3 regions of the Pseudonocardia aurantiaca genome follow, and region 3 is predicted to be linked to each of the others. Evidence: riboswitches for the same ligand, from Rfam matches in the RefSeq annotation. Region 3 holds a riboswitch; each other region holds the start of a gene.

Region 1 (5,882 bases), on a different contig from region 3:
CGGCGCGGTGTTCCAGTCGCTGATCCGCAACCCGCTGGGCAGCCCCGACGTGCTCGGCTTCACCCAGGGCGCGGCGACCGGCGCGCTGCTGGTGGTCGTGGTCGGCGGAAGCAGCCTGGCCCTTGGCGCGGCGGCGGTCGCCGGCGGGCTGCTCACCGGCGTGCTGGTGCACGCCCTCGCCTGGCGGCGCGGGGTGCACGGATACCGGCTGATCCTGGTCGGCATCGGCATCAGCGCGATCCTCACCGGAGTCAACGGCTACCTGCTGACCCGGGCGCCGTTGATGGACGCCTCCCGGGCGGTGCTCTGGCTCACCGGCAGCCTGGACGGGCGCGGCTGGGTCAACGCGCTGCCCCTGCTCGTCGCGCTGGCCGTGCTGGTGCCGACGGTCTTCCTGGCCTGCGGGCCAGCGCTGCGGATGACCGAGCTGGGTGACGACGCCGCCGCGGCGCTCGGCGTCCCGGTGCAGCGGCTGCGGCTGCTCCTGCTCGGCGCAGCGGTGCTGCTGGTCTCCCTCGCGGCGGCCGCCGCCGGGCCGGTGTCGTTCGTGGCGCTCACCGCGCCGCACCTGGCCCGGCGGCTGACCCGGGCGCCCGGGCCGAACCTGCTGCCGGCGATGGCGGTGGGTGCGGTGCTACTGGTCGCCGCCGACCAGGTGGCGCAGCGAGCGGTCGCCGGACACCAGCTGCCGGTGGGCGCGCTGACCGGCGTGCTGGGCGGCGGCTATCTGATCTGGCTGCTCGCTACCGAACGCAGGGCGGGCCGGCTGTGACGGCGCCGAGACGGCCGGCACGCCTGGTGACGAGAACGGAGCGACTCCCATGACGACCTGGCGGCTCGGCGGGCACGGCATGACCCTCGCCTACGAGCGGCACACCGTCGCCACGGACCTCACGGTCACCGTGCCGGACCGGTCATTCACCATCATCATCGGCCCGAACGCCTGCGGGAAATCCACGCTGCTGCGGGCGCTGGCCCGGCTGCTGCGGCCGACCGCCGGGGCCGTGCTGCTGGACGGTGCGGACATCCACCGGCGACCGGCCCGCGCCGTCGCCCGTACGCTCGGGCTGCTGCCGCAGTCGTCCGTGGCGCCGGACGGCATCGGCGTCGCCGAGTTGGTCGCCCGCGGCCGCTACCCGCACCAGGGGCTGCTGCGCCAGTGGTCCCGCGAGGACGAGCGGGTGGTCGCCGAGTCGATGGCCGCCACCGGGGTCGCCGACCTGGCCGACCGCCCTGTCGACGAGCTCTCCGGCGGCCAGCGGCAGCGGGTCTGGATCGCGATGGCGCTGGCCCAGCAGACTCCCCTGCTGCTGCTGGACGAGCCGACCACCTACCTGGACATCGCCCATCAGATCGAGGTGCTCGATCTCTGCGCCCGGCTGCACCAGGAGCAGGGCCGCACGCTGGTGGCGGTGCTGCACGACCTCAACCACGCTGCCCGCTACGCGACGCACCTCATCGCGATGCGCGACGGACGGGTGGTGGCCGCAGGCGACCCGCGGGAGATCGTCACCGCCGAGCTGGTGGAGGAGGTGTTCGGGCTGGTATGCCGGGTCATCGACGACCCGGAGACCGGCACTCCCCTGGTCATCCCGGCGGCCCGCCACAGGATCGGCGCAGGCGCCGGGCTCGACCGGGGGCAGGCGTGAGCATCCGGGTCACCCCCGCAAGCCACCTTGCTGCAACCCGACGCTATCCCTCGACCACCGGCAGGTAGACCTTCCCGCCGTTCTCCGCGAACTCCGTCGACTTCTCCGACAATCCGGCCTCGATCGCTTCGATGCTGGTCAGGCCGTGCTTCTCGGCGTAGTCGCGGACGTCCTGGGTGATCCGCATCGAGCAGAACTTCGGCCCGCACATCGAGCAGAAGTGCGCGTTCTTGGCCGGCTCGGCCGGGAGCGTCTCGTCGTGGAACGCCAGCGCTGTGTCCGGGTCGAGCGACAGGTGGAACTGGTCGAGCCAGCGGAACTCGAAGCGCGCCGCCGACAGCGCGTCGTCACGGGCCTGGGCGCGTGGGTGCTCCTTGGCCAGGTCGGCGGCGTGCGCGGCGATCTTGTAGGTGATCACGCCCGTCTTGACGTCGTCGCGGTCCGGCAGGCCGAGGTGCTCCTTCGGCGTGACGTAGCAGAGCATGGCCGTACCGCGCGCGGCGATGGTGGCGGCCCCGATGGCGCTGGTGATGTGGTCGTAGCCGGGCGCGATGTCCGTGGCGAGCGGGCCGAGCGTGTAGAACGGCGCCTCGCCGCACCATTCCTCCTCCAGCCGCACGTTCTCCGCGATCTTGTGGAGCGGAACGTGGCCGGGGCCCTCGATCATCACCTGCACGTCACGGGAGCGGGCGATCGCCGTCAGCTCCCCGAGCGTGCGCAGCTCGGCGAGCTGGGCGTCGTCGTTGGCGTCGGCGATCGAGCCGGGCCGCAACCCGTCGCCGAGGGAGAACGTGACGTCGTAGGTGCGCAGGATGTCGCAGAGCTCCGCGAAGTGCGTGTAGAGGAACGACTCACGGTGGTGCGCGAGGCACCACGCCGCCATGATCGACCCGCCGCGGGACACGATCCCCGTGACCCGCTTCGCGGTGAGCGGGACATACCGCAGCAGCACGCCCGCGTGCACCGTCATGTAGTCGACGCCCTGCTCGCACTGCTCCACCACGGTGTCGCGGTAGACGTCCCATGAGAGCTTCGTGGGGTCGCCCTTCACCTTCTCCAGCGCCTGGTAGATCGGGACCGTGCCGATGGGCACCGGCGAGTTGCGCAGGATCCACTCGCGGGTCTCGTGGATGTTCGCGCCGGTGGAGAGGTCCATGACGGTGTCGGCGCCCCAGCGGGTGGCCCACACCATCTTCTCCACCTCTTCCTCGATCGAGGAGGTCACGGCGGAGTTGCCGAGGTTGGCGTTGATCTTCACGAGGAACGAGCGCCCGATCACCATCGGCTCGGCCTCCGGGTGGTTCCGGTTGGCCGGGATCACCGCCCGGCCGCACGCGACCTCGGAGCGCACCAGCTCCGCGTCCACGCCCTCCCGGACCGCGATGAACCGCATCTCCGGCGTGATCATCCCGGACCTGGCCCATGCCAGCTGGGTGGCCGCGCCCGCCACCGGTTCCCGAGCGTCGATCCACGGCGTGCGCAGCGGGGGCAGCCCCGCGCGGACGTCCACCACAGCGTTCTCGTCCGAGTAGGGCCCCGAGGTGTCATAGACGTCGTGGTGCTCGCCGTTGCTGAGCTCGATCCGGCGGACCGGGACGCGCAGACCATCCGGGCCGTCCAGGTACGCCTTGCGCGAGCCCCGGATGGGACCCGTGGTGACCTGGGGCGCGACCGAACGGTCGTCGAGTGCCGTCATATCGGCTTTCCTTCCTACGCCGGCATTACCCGGACAGGTTCTGCGGTCGGCGGTGCTCCGCCCTCTCAGCCCGTTGCATCACGAGCTCCCGCGTATTCCAGTTGTGCTCACCGGCCGGGACGGCCGGGAGATCAGGGGGTGGGCTCCTCCCACCACGGCCGCACCGTCCAGAGCGGCGAGACCGGTCCGTGGCCGGCGCCGAGCGGGTAGGAGTGCCGGACGGCCTCCACGATGTACCGCTTCGCGAACGCCACTGCGTCGGGCACGCTCATCCCGCGCGCCAGCCCGGAGGCGGCGGCCGAGGCCATGTTGTCGCCTCCGCCGTGGGTGTTGCCGGTGTCGAAGCGCGGGCCGGACAGCTCGGTGAACGTGTGGCCGTCGTACAGGAGGTCGACGCACCACTCGGTGTCCTCGCGCAGGTGGCCGCCCTTGACCAGCACGTACTTCGAGCCGAAGCCGTGCATCACCTTGGCGGCGTCGTACTGCGCTTCGCGGTCGTGCACGTCGACTCCGGCCAGCAGCCGCACCTCGTCGAGGTTCGGGGTGATCAGGGTGGCCCGCGGGAACAGCAGGCCGCGGTAGGCCTCGAGCGCGTCCTCGGCGAGCAATGGGTCACCGTGCATCGACGCCGCGACCGGGTCGACCACGAACGGAATGGGGCCGTCGCCGCCGATCCCCACCCCGTCGCACGCGCCCACGATGGCCTGGATGATCGGGGTGCTGGCGAGCATGCCGGTCTTCGCGGCGTCCAGCCCGATGTCGGTGGCGACCGTCTCGATCTGGGCCGCGACGGTCTCGGGCGGGAGCGCGTGGAAACCGGACACGCCGAGCGAGTTCTGCACGGTGACGGCCGTGACCGCCACACAGCCGTGGACGCCGCACGCCGCCAGTGCGCGCAGGTCGGCGGCCACACCGGCGCCGCCGCCAGAGTCGGTGCCCGCAATCGTCATGACACGGGGCGGAGTCGTGCCCACCGTGGGTTCTCCCATTTCGCCTCCCTACGCCGGAATTACCCGGACAGGTTCATGCGGTCGGCGGCGCCAGCCACCCTCTCAGCCCGCTCGCTGCGAGCTCCCGCGTACCGGTCACCGTAACCCGGCCCCCGGTCGCCGCGCCACCACGTCGGGCGGGAAGAGGAGCCGGCTTTGCGGCGTTGGATCGGGACATGCCACTTGACGGTGAGTACGAGCTGAGCCCAGAGGGCTGGGTTCGCGAGCAGACCGAGAAGATCTTCGAGACCGGCACGACCGAGAGCGTCGACATCAAGGGCCGCGCGGTCATCCTGCTGACCACGCGCGGCGTGAAGAGCGGCAAGCTGCGCAAGGTGCCGCTGATGCGCGTGGAGCACGACGGGCTGTACGCGATCGTCGCGTCGCTCGGTGGGGCGCCGAAGCACCCGGTCTGGTACTACAACGTCAAGGCCGAGCCGCACGTCGAACTGCAGGACGGCACGGTCACCAGGGACTTCCGGGCCCGCGAGGTCACGGGCGACGAGAAGGCCGACTGGTGGAAGCGCGCGGTGGCCGCTTACCCGGACTACGCCGACTACCAGAAGAAGACCGACCGGCAGATCCCCGTGTTCGTCCTGGAGCCGGTTTCCAGCTGATCGCGCCGCGCCGGCTGCCGGGCGATCCTGCCCGGCAGCCGACTGAGCACGGGATCGTTCCCACGGCGTGGCTGCGAGGATCGTCGGTGGCACGTGCCACCCTCGGCGATGACGTGAGGATGTTGCCGTGACGATCCAGCCGGTCGCCCCGCGCCATCTGCTGACCGTGGCCGAGTACCTCGAGATCCGTGAGATCGAACTCGGCTACAGCGAGCTCGTGCAAGGCCGACTGCTCATGACCCTGAGTCCGGCTGCCGACCACAACAGAGCTGCCTTCGAGCTGGGGGTTGCGCTGCGCGGCCAGCTACCGCCCGAGTTCGAGGTCCTCCTCGACATGGACGTCGACCTCCAACTCGCCCCTGCGGACGCGCCGGGCACCGTCCGGCGGCCCGACGTGATCGTCGCGTCCCGGGAGGCGCGGCTGCGCACCCGCCGTGACGGCGGGGTCATCCGGGCGTCCGAGGTGCTCGTGGTGGTCGAAGTGCTGTCCCCCGGTTCGCGGCGCACGGACCACGTCCACAAACGCGGCGAGTACGCCGACGCGGGCATCGCGCACTACTGGATCCTCGACGTGTCGGAGCCCGTCTCGCTGCTGGCCTGTCACCTCGCCGGCGAGTTCGGCTACGCCGATGCGGGCGCCGTGACCGGCTCCTTCTCCGCAGCCGAGCCGTTCCCGGCCAAGATCGACCTCGACGCACTCCTCTGAGCCGGCGCTGCCGGCGGCCACTCATCCGTGCTCGTCCAGCGCGGCCAGGTAGGCGCGCAGTACCGAGGCGGAGATGTGCGGGGCGTCGCCCCGCGACCGCCTCGACGCGTGCTGCAGGTAGGTCACCGCCGCGACGCGGAGCGCGCCCCGCTCCCTGACCAGCAGCGGTCCTCCCGAGTTGCCTGGCTGGATCCGCCACGGCGACCACAACTCGGCCTGCCCAGC
Region 2 (5,882 bases), on a different contig from region 3:
TCGTGCTGTCGGTGCTCGGCAGCCTCGTGGTCGGGTGCGTGATGTTCGGCGGCTCGGTGTTCCTCGGGCAGTACTTCCAGATCGCCCGCTCCTACGACCCGACGAGCGCCGGCCTGCTCACGCTGCCGCTGATCGGCGGGCTGCTCCTCGCTTCCACGGGGTCCGGCCTGCTGATCACCCGGTACGGCCGCTGGAAGCCCTACATCGTGGCGGGCGCTGTCATGATCACGGCTGGGCTGGCGCTGATGTCCATGGTCGACCACACCACCCCCGTCCTGCGCATCGGGCTGTTCCTCGTGGTGCTCGGGATGGGCCTCGGGATGACGATGCAGAACCTGGTGCTCGCCGTGCAGAACACCGTGGACGTGCGGGACGTGGGCGCCTCGAGCGCGCTCGTCGCGTTCCTGCGGTCGCTCGGCGGCACGGTCGGGGTAACCGTGCTCGGTGTCGTGCTCAGCAGCCGCGTCTCCGCGCTGCTCGGCGGCACGCAGACGGCCCTCGCCGACCTCGCCGCGCTGCCGGCTGCCCAGGCCGCGCACGTGCGGGCCGCCTACGGCGACGCCATCGGCACGGTGTTCGGAATCTCCGCCGTCGCGTCCCTGGTGACGCTGGTGGCGGTGCTGCTCATCCGCGAGGTGCCGCTGCGTACCACGGTCGGGCGCACGGAGCCCGCCAGCGACGGGGTCGTGCTTCCGACCACCGACAGGCTCGTCGAGGCCCGTTAGCGTGCCGTCATGCGCGCACGGCTGAGCGAGATCGTCGTCGACTGCCACGAGCCGGTGAAGCTGGTGCGGTTCTGGGCCGCTCTGCTCGCGACCGAGCCCGTTGACCGGGAGCCGACCTGGTCATACGTCGACCCGCCCGACGCCCCGCGGATCGCGTTCCAGGCCGCTGCCTGATCCCCTGAGCCGGACTACCCGTCGATGTCGGGCGAGGAGGCCTGCGCCCAGTAGCGGCGCGGGATGCGCCCGGCCAGGCGGGCACACCGCCCCGCCTCCACTGCCAGCCGCATCGCGTGGGCCATGCGCTCCGGCTCGCCTGCCCGGGTGACCGCAGTGGCCAGCAGCACGGCGTCGCAGCCCAGCTCCATCGCCTGCGCCGCCTCCGAGGCCGTCCCGATGCCCGCGTCGAGCACCACCGGCACCCCGGCCTGCTCCACGATCATCTCGATGTTGTGCGGGTTGCGGATGCCGAGGCCGGTGCCGATCGGCGAACCGAGCGGCATCACCGCGGCACAGCCGACGCCCTCGAGCTTGCGGGCAAGCACTGGGTCGTCGTTGGTGTAGGGCAGCACCGTGAATCCGTCGTCGACGAGCTGCTCGGCGGCGTCGAGCAGCTCGATCGGGTCGGGCAGCAGCGTCCGCTCGTCGGCCACGACCTCCAGCTTCACGAGGTCGGTATCCAGCGCCTCACGGGCCAGCCGTGCGGTGAGTACGGCCTCAGCGGCCGTACGGCAGCCCGCGGTGTTGGGCAGCACCTCGATGCCCAGTCGCCGCAGCAGATCCAGCACTCCGGTGCCGGTGACCGCGTCGACCCGGCGCATCGCGACTGTGGTGAGGGCCGTGCCGGACGCGACGAGCGCGCGCTCGAGGATCTCCAGGTTCGCGGCCCCGCCAGTGCCCATGATCAGCCTGGACGCCACCTTGTGGCCGCCCACCACGAGAGTCTCGTCGTACATGTGCTCCCTCACCCTCCCTGCACCGCCGTCAGCACCTCCACGCGCGAGCCATCGGTGAGCACGGAGTCCGCCCAGCCGGCCCGCGGCACGACCTCGCCGTCGACGGCGACCGCCACTCCCGTGCTCGGGGCCCCGAGCACGGCGAGCACGTCGGCCACCCGCGCGCCTTCCGCCAGCTCGCGCTGCTCACCGTTGATCCAGACCTGCACGGTCCTTTACCTCCTCGCCAGGGAGAAGCGGGCGGGGTCGGCCGCTTGCACCACCTTGGGAACCGGGTCACCACGCAGCAGCGCCAGCACCGCGTCGGCGGTGACGGGGGCGAGCAGCATGCCGTTGCGGTGGTGGCCGGTGGCGACGAGCAGGCCGTCGGGGCCTGCGGGGCCGACGAGGGGCAGGTTGTCCGGGCTGCCCGGCCGTAGCCCCGCCGCGCTCTCGACCAGCGCGTACTCGGCGATCCCCGGCAGCACTCGCTCAGCGTCGCGCAGCAGGTCGCGCACCCCGCCGACCGTGACCTCGGTGTCGAAGCCGGTCTCGGCCTGCGTGGCGCCGATGACGAGCCCGCCGCCGTCGCGCGGCACGGCGTACACGGGCCGCCCGTCCACGAGGGCCCGGACCGTGCGGCTCGGCGGCGGGAACGCACCCGCCCGGTGGGCCAGCCGCAGGATCTCCCCTTTCACCGGCCGCACGAGCCCCTCGAGACACGGGTGCAGGCGGGCCGAGTGCGCGCCGGCGCAGACGAGCACGACCTGCGAGTCCACCCCGGGTCCGTCCGTGCGCACACCCGTGACACGCGAGCCGTCGTCGAGCACGGCCCTGGCCGCGCGCTCGACGAACCGGGCACCCGCCCGCTCGGCGGCGACACGGAGCGCGGCGAGCAGCACGCGGTTGTCGACGGCGAGGTCGTCGGGCACGGAGAGGCCGCCCCGGACGTCGGGGCCGAGCGCGGGTTCCAGGCGGCGCATCTCGCGGCCGGAGAGCCGCTCGACCGCGCGTCCGAGCTTCCCGAGGTAGGCCGCGAGTGTGTCCAGCTCGGCGCGGTCGCCCGCGCCGGTGGCCACCACGACGGTGCCCTCGGTGCGCAACCCTGCGGGCCGGCCGGCGGCGGCTTCGAGCTCGGCGGCGAACTGCGGCCAGCGGCGCAGGGACTCCTCGCCGAGCTCGAGCAGCTCCTCCTCGCCGGGCCACGCCTCCGTGACCGGGGCGAGCATGCCGCCGGCCACCCAGGATGCGCCCGATGCGGGCGCCGGGTCGAGCACGGTGACCTGGAACCCCGCGGCGGCGGCCCTCCAGGCGCAGGACATGCCGATCACGCCGGCCCCGACCACCGTCAACTGTGAGTTCGTCATCTCCCCGCTCCCTGCGCCGGCATGACCCGGATCAGGTTCGACGGTCGGGATCTGCGGATCCCCTCTCAGCCCCCAGCCGGGGCTCCCGTGCGTCACCTGGCGTTCACAATACGCCCCGCGCGCCGCCCCGCGTAGGGTCGCTCAGCGTGACCGACCTCGCGTGGTCACGGGCCACGAAGGAGGAAACGTGCCAGGACTCGACCGCGACGCCCTGCGGGCGCGGCTCGACGACGCCCGCCTCTACCTGTGTACGGACGCCAGGCGGCGCACCGGTGACCTCGCCGAGTTCGCCGACGCGGCGCTCGCGGGGGGCGTCGACATCGTCCAGCTCCGCGACAAGGGCGGTGACGGACCATTGGAGGCGAAGGCCGAGCTCGCCGCACTGGAGGTGCTGGCCGAGGCGTGCGCGCGGCACGGTGCGCTACTCGCCGTGAACGACCGCGCGGACATCGCGCTCGCCGCCGGGGCCGACGTGCTGCACCTGGGCCAGGACGACCTGCCCGTCGGGTGGGCCCGGAAGATCGTCGGCGACGACGTGGTGGTCGGCCGCTCGTCCCACAGCGCCCAGGAGACCGCGGGCGCGGCCGAGGAGGCGGGGGTGGACTACTTCTGCGTCGGCCCCTGCTGGCCGACTCCGACGAAGCCGTCCCGCCCCGCCCCGGGCCTCGACCTCGTGCGGACGGTGGCAGGCCGGTCGCCGTCACGGCCGTGGTTCGCGATCGGCGGGATCGACCACACGAGAGTCGACGAGGTGCTCGCGGCGGGGGCGGATCGGATCGTCGTGGTGCGGGCGATCACGGAGGCCGAAGACCCCGGAGCAGCCGCAAGGAAATTCAAGACCCGCCTGACGACCTGACCCGTCCCCCAGACGCAAGGAAAGCCACGTTCGTCGCATCTGGCGCAATGAACGTGGCTTTCCTGCGTTCGGGGGTTGGGGTGGTTACTGGCTGCTCGCGCCGCCTCGCGTGCCGGCGCCGCCTGCGCCTCCCTGGCTGCCCGCGCCTCCGGGGACCGGGACCAGCGGGGACCGCGGGGCGCTGCTCTGGGTGCCGTGGTTGCTGTTGCTCTCGGGTGGGTTCTCGCCGTTGCCGTTCCCGAGGCCGGGCAGCTGCTGGGTGGGGCCCGGGTTCCGGGTGGCGCCGGAGTCCGGGGTCGGCGACGGGGTCGGCGCGAGCGTGGGAGCGGTGCTCGGCTCCGCCGGGCTCGACGGCTGCGTGCCCTGGTTGCTCTCGGTCGGGTTCGGCGCCCTGGTCGGCTCGGCGGCAGGGGCCCCGCCGGTCAGCACACGCCCGACGGACGTGCCGGTCTCGCCCGTGGTGAGGGTGGACCCCTTCGCCCATTCCACGCCCGTCACGACGAGCAGCCCGATCGCGAACACGAGCGCGGTGGAGCCTGCGACCCAGAGCCAGGGGCGGCCCCGGCGCCGGGGCTTGGGCTGAATGTCGGGCTCCACCCGCATCCGGACCGTCTCCCCCTCCGGGGCGACCCGCTGCGTGGGGAGGCGCACCTGCGCCTCCGCGACGTCGGTCCGTCGACTCGGGGTGACCTTGACGCGCGCCACGAGGCGGTCTCGGGTGCGGTCCAGCGAGCGCTGGTAGACGACGGTCGCGACGGTGCTGGCCACCGAGCCGAACGCCGCGCCGGTGACTGTGCCCGCCGCACCGAAGAACGAGCCGAGAATCGCCGACGTCGCCGCCGCGCCCGCGCCGGCGATCACCTTGTTGATGGTGAGGTCCGGGGCTCGGGACGCCCCGGGCGCCGCGGTGGGCTCGGTGGGCGCTGTGGGCGCGGTGCTCCCGGTCGGCGGCTCGGGGAGCCGCTGGGTAAGCCGATCGGCCGTGGGCCGGAGAGTCGGGATGGTCGGGGGCTCGTGCGTCGAATACTTCGGCATGGCTCCTGTCTGCGATCACATCCGAGGGCGTGGAGGCTTCCACTTGATCCGACGGTGTACCCACCCGGATTCGTTCCAGACGATCACCTGGTCGTGACCACATTCACGTCGAGGAGGCGGGACGGTCCGCCGGGTCCCTCGGGTGGCGTAACCCGCCGTGCTCCGGAGGAAGGGCGGAGCGCAGGAGCGGCCACGAGATGAAGACGCACAGTCCGACGAGCGGCCACGTGAGGAGCACACGCGCGATGCCGAGCGGGACTATCGCACCGGCCGCGTACAGCGGGAGGAGGGTGGCGAGCCGCACCAGATACTGCGCCACCCACGCCCAGCTGGCCCGCTGGTAGCCGCGCATGAGGTCGGGGTCGCGCCGCCAACGCGTGCGCTGGCCGAGCAGCGTGCCCACGATGATCCCGAGCAGCGGCCACCGGGCGACGATCGACACCGCCCATACGAGCGCGCTGGCGGCGTTGCTGACGATCTGGACAAGGAAGAAGTCGACGGCCCGGCCGGTGGACAGCGCCACGAGCGCAGCCACGGTGACGCCGAGCAGGCCGAGGACGACCGAGCGCGCGGGCTTCCCCGTGGCGAGCCGGACCGTCCCGACCGCGGCGCCGGCGAGCACCGCCGCGCCTCCTGCCCAGGCGACCGGCCACGCCCACACCTGTACGTCGGCGAGCGTGAACACCCCGACGAACGCGACCACCGGCACCGTCGCGTCGACGGCGCCACCGCGCCCGCCGAGCAATGTCGCAAGCGTGGGCTCGCCGCCCCCGCCACGCTCCGGCTCGGACCGTGCCATGGGAGTGAGGGTGCCCTATCCGGGCGGATCCATCAGCACCACTGGCGCGAATCACACGCCGTGAGTGATATTGGAGGGATCCTCCGCCGTCGCTGGCATGACGTACACATGAACAAAGGGGGTCGGACGCCATGAGATCCTTCACCAGCTTCGTCGCCATCGGAGACA
Region 3 (5,882 bases):
CGGGGTGATCGCGGGCGGGCGACCGCTGCGCGGCACCCGCGGGTACGTCGGCGAGATCGGGCACATCATGGTGCGGCCCGGCGGGCGGCCCTGCTACTGCGGCTCCCGGGGGTGCTGGGAGACCGAGGTGGGGGAGGCCGCGGTCTGCCGGGCGCTGGGCCTGCCGGAGACCACCCCGCGCGGGGTGGTCGTGGCCGAGCTGCGATCGCTCGCCACGGCCCCGCTGCCCGGCCCGCTCGACGAGTTCGCCGACTGGCTCGGCACGGGGCTCGTCACAGTGGTGAACGTGATGGCCCCCGAGCTGGTGGTGCTCGGCGACCTCTTCACCGCGCTCCCACCCGCCGTCGTCGACCACGTGCGGGCCGTCGTGCACGAGCGCAGCCTGGTGAGCCGCGCGGTCGGCGGCACGCGGATCGTCACCAGCCCGCTGGGCCGGGACGCCAAGGTGGTGGGCGCGGCCGAGCTGGCGTTCGAGCCGGTGCTGGGCGCGGTCTGACTGCGGCTGCTCACTCGTCATGGGGGCGGCGTCGAAGGATCGAGCGCAGTCTCCGCAGTCCCGGCCGGAGACCCGGGAACGTGGTGGTGGGTTCCCGGTGCAACGACGTCGGTCCCTCGAGCCTCACCGCGCAGGCCGGGCAGGGTCTGCCGCTCGGCTCGCTCATGGGGGCCGGGGTGATCAGCCGGCCGCAGACCGCACGAACCAGATGACCGTCCAAGCGGTTCGCCGCGTGGACGTCGAACACCTGGTGGGTGAGCCCGGCGCCGAACTGTTCGGTGACGGGGGTCGCGTAATGCCAGTACACGACTCAGCCCGCCGCCTGCTGAGATGCCTGCGCGCGTCGGGCCCGGATCGCGCAGTCGTGAAGCCTGCACGGCCACCGCAGGCGGCCAGTCTGCGCCCCGCCCGAGCAGACCCTGCACCGCCCGGTGCCGTCGTCGATCGGATCAGTGTCCGCCGTTGCCACGTCTGTGCCCTTCCACGGAGCGGGTCTCTCACGTCGGGGTTGCGCCCCAGACGCTGTGCACAGATTCGGGCGAGCGCGGGCTGGTGAACATCCCGTAGCAAGGCGAACCCTTTTGGTGACTCCGCCTCCGGCCGGGAGTAGCGTTTCCGGCCATGACGGCCCGGTCGGCCCGCCGCCAGGAACAGCTCGAACGAGCCGCATCCCTCCGGGCCGAAGGTCGCACGTGGATCGCGATCGGTACCGCGCTCCAGGACCGCTACGGCCTCAAGGCGCTGGTCGCCATGCGCCTCGCCCACGGGTGGGGACAGGCAGACGCAGCCGCGGCATGGACCGCTGCGTGGCCCGATGATCCGAAGAACTTCAAGACGTTCTCGTCCTGGGAGAACTGGCCCGGCCCCACCGGGCACGCACCGTCCCTCGCCGTGCTCGATCGCCTCGCCCAGCTCTACCAGTGCAACGTGGCCGATCTTCTTTCTCGTTGGGGTGAGCACCGGTCTGCGGACGACTACGAGTCAGCCGAGGCAGGGGACGCCGAGTCGGGAACGCTGGCGTGGCAGGTCGGTCACCTCGAACTCGACGAGTTGTCCCGCAGCATGGATCACTGGGCTGAGCGCCTGCCCAGAGAGCAGCGGCGCGCGTTGCTCCTCAAGCTGAGCACCGCCACAGCGGTGGCCGCGGGCCGGTCCAGCACAACTCCAGTGGCGGCAATGGGAACTGGCCCGAAGCCGTCCGAGCTGGCCGGGCTCTGGCGCAGCAGCTATCGCTTCTTCAGCACCGGCCGTGCCGAGGAGTTCGAGGGCAGCCACCGGGTCCGCTTGCGTTCCGAGGGAGACCGGTTGACCGGACGGAGCGAGCCGAACGGCACCGGAATGATCGAGCTGGACCTGCGGACCGACGGCCTGCTCGTCACCGGCTCGTGGACCGAACGAACGGCCACCGACGGCTACTACCGAGGAGCGGTGTACCACGGGATCATGCAGCTCGTGCTCGACCCGGCAGGCCGCTCGATGACCGGCCGATGGCTTGGCCCGGACAAGGAGTTCGCCATCAACTCCGGCGACTGGATGTTGACCCGCGCTTGACCGGGGCCCGGCCGGATCTCGCTGGTACCGCCCCTCAGCGGCGCCGCACCTCCAGGCCGACGTCGCGGCCGCTCACCGAGGTCAGGGTCACCGCCAGCCCGCCGACCACCCCGGTCTGGCCGACGGCCAGCCGCGCCTGCTCGCCGCGCGCCGAGACCGTCACGTTGGCCGGCTCGATCGGCGCCACCCGCAGGCTCCGCTCGAAGGTGCCGAACTCGACGTCGACGGTCTGCTCGCCGGTGAGGCTGATCGTGCAGCTGCTGCCCGAGCAGCGGCTGGAGCGGGACGATCCGGTGCACGCCGTCGCGGCGAGCAGGGCGGACAGGGCGATCAGGATGATCAGGACACGACGCACGGGGGAGTGCTCGGCGCCGACGCCGCGGGCGTTTCACGGCCCGACCCGGGGGACGATGCTCGGGCGGGCCTGAACTCCCACCAGGCTCTGCACACACGGACGCGTCCAGTTGCGGCGCCCTGCCCGTGAGGTTCGCACCAGAGCTGTTGATCTTGCTTCTAACAGCTCTGATGTTCATCTCACGGGCGTCCCGGTGCGCATGTGTGTGCAGAGCCTGGGTGCCGGACCATCCGCTGGAGCTCCCGGGGCTGCCAAGCGTGGCGGTGGCTGCGTGGCACGTGCCGAAGTGAAGGTCTATCCTTTTCCCGACCCGCGGGAGCCCTCGTTCCGAGGCTGAGAGGGCGGCAGGACCGGCCGCCGACCGTTCGAACCTGACCCGGTTAATTCCGGCGTAGGGAGGAACATGAGTTCCCTTCGTGTACCCCGCGTACTGGCCGTCCTAGGCGCCGTCCTGGCGTTCGTGCTCGCCGGCTGCTCCGCGGGCGGGACCGGTAACGGCGGAGGCGCGGGCCGGCCGATCCGCGTCGCCCTCGACTGGACGCCCAACACCAACCACACCGGGCTGTTCGTCGCGCAGCAGGAGGGCTGGTTCCGCCAGGCCGGGCTGGACGTGCAGTTCCTCCCGTACAACAACACCTCGCCGGACACGCTCGTCTCGTCCGGAGCGGCCGACTTCGGCATCTCCTTCCAGGACTCGTTCACCTTCTCCAAGGCCGCCGGTGCGGACATCACGTCGGTGATGGCCGTGCTGCAACACTGGGCCACGGAGATCGCCGTCCGCGCCGACCGCACCGACATCACCTCACCGCGCGACCTCGACGGCAAGACCTACGGCGGGTTCGGCGCGGCCTACGAGGGGCCGAAGATGCGGGCCGTCATCAAGGACGCGGGCGGCACCGGCACCTTCTCCACCGTGGTGCTGGGCACGGCGGCCTACGAGGCGCTGTACGCGGGCCAGGTCGACTTCACCGAGCCGTTCGTGGCGTGGGAGGGCATCGAGGCCGGGATGCGCGGGCAGCCGCTCAAGACCTTCGCCTACACCGACTACGGCTTCCCGGACGCCTATAACGTCCTGCTCATCGGCAACAGCCCGTGGCTGCAGGCCAACCCGGACGCCGCGGCGCGGTTCGTGCAGGCCGCGCAGCGCGGCTACCAGCTCGCCGCCGACGACCCCGCCCTTGGCGCGAAACTTCTCACCGACGCGAACCCCGGAGCGTTCACCGAGCCGGAGCTCGTGACACGCAGCCAGGAGATGCTGAGCGCGCAGTTCCTGCGTGACGAGTCGGGGCGCGTCGGCGTGCAGACGCCGGAGAAGTGGGCGGGCTACTCGGGCTGGGTGTTCGACTCCGGGGCCCTCACCGGCCCGGACGGCCGCCCGCTCACCCAGCGGCCCGACTTCTCCACCTGGTTCACCAACGACTACCTCGCCCCGGTCTCCTGACCATGGTGCGGACCCTGCGCCGGGTGGCGCCGCCGCTGCTGCTCGTGGCCGTCGCGCTGGTGGCCTGGCAGTGGTACGTCACGGCTGCCGGGGTGCGGCCGCAGGTGCTGCCCTCGCCTCTGCGGGTGGTGGAGCAGGGCTGGGCGTTCCGCGACCAGATCTGGGCCAACACCGTGCCGACGCTGCAGGTGACCGCCGTCGGGTTCTCGGTGTCGCTGGTGCTCGGCTGGGCACTCGCGATCGCCGTGGACTTCTCCCCGTGGCTGCGGCGCGCGCTCATGCCGCTGCTCGTTGCGTCGCAGACGCTGCCGATCATCGCGATCGCCCCACTGCTGATCATCTGGTTCGGGTTCGGGCTGCTCCCGAAAGTCGTGGTGATCACGCTCGTCACGTTCTTCCCGGTGGCGGTCGGGCTCATCGAGGGGTTCGCGGCCACCGACCGGCAGGCCACCAACCTGCTGCGCAGCATGGGCGCATCCCGCTGGAAGCAGTTCCGCTACGTGCGCCTGCCCGGTGCGCTGCCCCGCTTCTTCACGTCGCTGCGAATCGGCATCACCTACGCCGTGACCGGCGCGATCTTCGCGGAGTACGTCGGCGCGACGGCCGGGCTGGGCATCTTCATGAGCCTGCAGCGCAACTCCTTCCGTACCGACCTGGTGCTCGCCGCGGTCGTCGTGACGGCGCTGCTGTCGGTGGCGCTGTTCGCGCTGACGTACGCGGTGGAACGGCTCGTCGTGCCGTGGCGCACCCGCGAGAGCAACTCGGAGTCGAGCGATGTCTGAGGGAAAGCTGGTCCTCGACGGACTCCACAAGACCTACCCCGGGCTCCCGGTGCTCGACGGGGTGGCGTTCGACGTGGCGCCGGGGGAGTTCGTCTCGGTGATCGGGCCGAGTGGGTGCGGCAAGTCCACGCTCTTCGACGTGATCGCCGGGCTGGAGCGCCCCGACGCCGGGCGCGTGATCGTCGACGGCGAGGACACCACCGGGCGCGTCGAACCCTTCGCGTACATGCCGCAGCGGGACCTGCTGTTCCCGTGGCGCACGGTGCTCGACAACACGACCCTCGGCCTCGAGGTGGCCGGGATGTCGAAGAAGGCGGCGCGGGAGCGGGCCCGGCCCCTGTTCGCGCCGTTCGGGCTGGCCGGCTTCGAGACGGCCCGCCCGCACGAGCTGTCGGGAGGGATGCGGCAGCGGGCCGCGCTGCTACGCACGGTCGTGCAGGACCGGGCGGTGCTCCTGCTCGACGAGCCGTTCGGCGCGCTGGACTCGCTCACCCGCACCGACATGCAGACGTGGCTCGAAGGCGTCCGCGCCGGCTACGGCTGGACCGTTCTGCTGATCACCCACGACATCCGGGAGGCGGTGTTCCTCTCCGACCGCGTGGTGGTGCTCGCGCCGCGGCCCACGTACGTGCAGCAGGAGGTGCTGGTCGACCTGCCGCGCCCGCGCACCGTGGAGATGATCACCTCGGCCCGGTTCGCCGCGGTGGAGGAGGAGTTGTTGGCCGCGTTGCGCGGATCCGGGTTGCGCGGATCCGGAAGGAAGCCCCCGCGAGCCGATTAGCAATGCTTTGCGAATTACGGCGGCGCTGAATCAGGCCGAAATTGCCGACCCCGCGATGACAAACCGATCCGCGTCGGACGTATTCGCCATGTCCTCCTGGAGGGCGACCGTGTACGGGTGCTTGGGGCCGTACAGCACGGAGGCGTCGACGGCCGCGCGCTCGAACGTGGCGGCCGCGTCTCTCTCCCGGCCGAGCACGGCCTGGCACGCCCCGACGTTGCCACGCAGCGCGATTGTGTGCCCGTCGCGGGGGCCGTGGACCTGCTCAGAGTCGTTCAACGCCGCTTTCAGAAGGGTGAGCGCCGACTCGACGTCGCCCGTGGCGCCGCGCGCGAGCGCCATGCCCATGCGCGAGGTGAGGGTGTCGGGGTGGGCCGGGCCGAGGGTGCGCCTGCGTTCGGCCGTGACACGGCCGGACAGCGCAAGCGCGTCGTCCAGATTGCCCGCCAACCGATAGGCCGTTGCGAGGGCGTCGG

Evidence for each region. Region 3 has a riboswitch for thiamine pyrophosphate ahead of ABD143_RS23235 (ABC transporter substrate-binding protein). Riboswitches for the same ligand answer to the same signal wherever they lie in the genome.
Region 1: it holds a riboswitch for thiamine pyrophosphate, as region 3 does, so the genes downstream of both, thiC (phosphomethylpyrimidine synthase ThiC) here and ABD143_RS23235 (ABC transporter substrate-binding protein) in region 3, are expected to answer to the same signal.
Region 2: it holds a riboswitch for thiamine pyrophosphate, as region 3 does, so the genes downstream of both, thiO (glycine oxidase ThiO) here and ABD143_RS23235 (ABC transporter substrate-binding protein) in region 3, are expected to answer to the same signal.

Annotation. Positions count from the first base shown of each region.
Region 1 is NZ_BAAAJG010000025.1:110,246-116,127, reverse strand. Features, by position in the region: gene ABD143_RS29155 (FecCD family ABC transporter permease) at 1-772, shown strand, start outside; gene ABD143_RS29150 (ABC transporter ATP-binding protein) at 822-1,649, shown strand; gene thiC (phosphomethylpyrimidine synthase ThiC) at 1,693-3,345, opposite strand; TPP riboswitch at 3,340-3,447, opposite strand; gene thiD (bifunctional hydroxymethylpyrimidine kinase/phosphomethylpyrimidine kinase) at 3,477-4,334, opposite strand; gene ABD143_RS29135 (nitroreductase family deazaflavin-dependent oxidoreductase) at 4,511-4,951, shown strand; gene ABD143_RS29130 (Uma2 family endonuclease) at 5,079-5,657, shown strand; gene ABD143_RS29125 (S1 family peptidase) at 5,679-5,882, opposite strand, start outside.
Region 2 is NZ_BAAAJG010000025.1:19,861-25,742, reverse strand. Features, by position in the region: gene ABD143_RS28855 (MFS transporter) at 1-725, shown strand, start outside; gene ABD143_RS28850 (VOC family protein) at 735-899, shown strand; gene thiG (thiazole synthase) at 914-1,678, opposite strand; gene thiS (sulfur carrier protein ThiS) at 1,687-1,887, opposite strand; gene thiO (glycine oxidase ThiO) at 1,894-3,024, opposite strand; TPP riboswitch at 3,016-3,123, opposite strand; gene thiE (thiamine phosphate synthase) at 3,212-3,880, shown strand; gene ABD143_RS28825 (hypothetical protein) at 3,965-4,915, opposite strand; gene ABD143_RS28820 (DUF3159 domain-containing protein) at 5,019-5,714, opposite strand; gene ABD143_RS28815 (SGNH/GDSL hydrolase family protein) at 5,846-5,882, shown strand, end outside.
Region 3 is NZ_BAAAJG010000015.1:214,201-220,082, forward strand. Features, by position in the region: gene ABD143_RS23220 (ROK family protein) at 1-496, shown strand, start outside; gene ABD143_RS23225 (hypothetical protein) at 1,118-2,047, shown strand; gene ABD143_RS23230 (hypothetical protein) at 2,082-2,402, opposite strand; TPP riboswitch at 2,705-2,817, shown strand; gene ABD143_RS23235 (ABC transporter substrate-binding protein) at 2,806-3,843, shown strand; gene ABD143_RS23240 (ABC transporter permease) at 3,846-4,625, shown strand; gene ABD143_RS23245 (ABC transporter ATP-binding protein) at 4,618-5,406, shown strand; gene ABD143_RS23250 (tetratricopeptide repeat protein) at 5,437-5,882, opposite strand, start outside.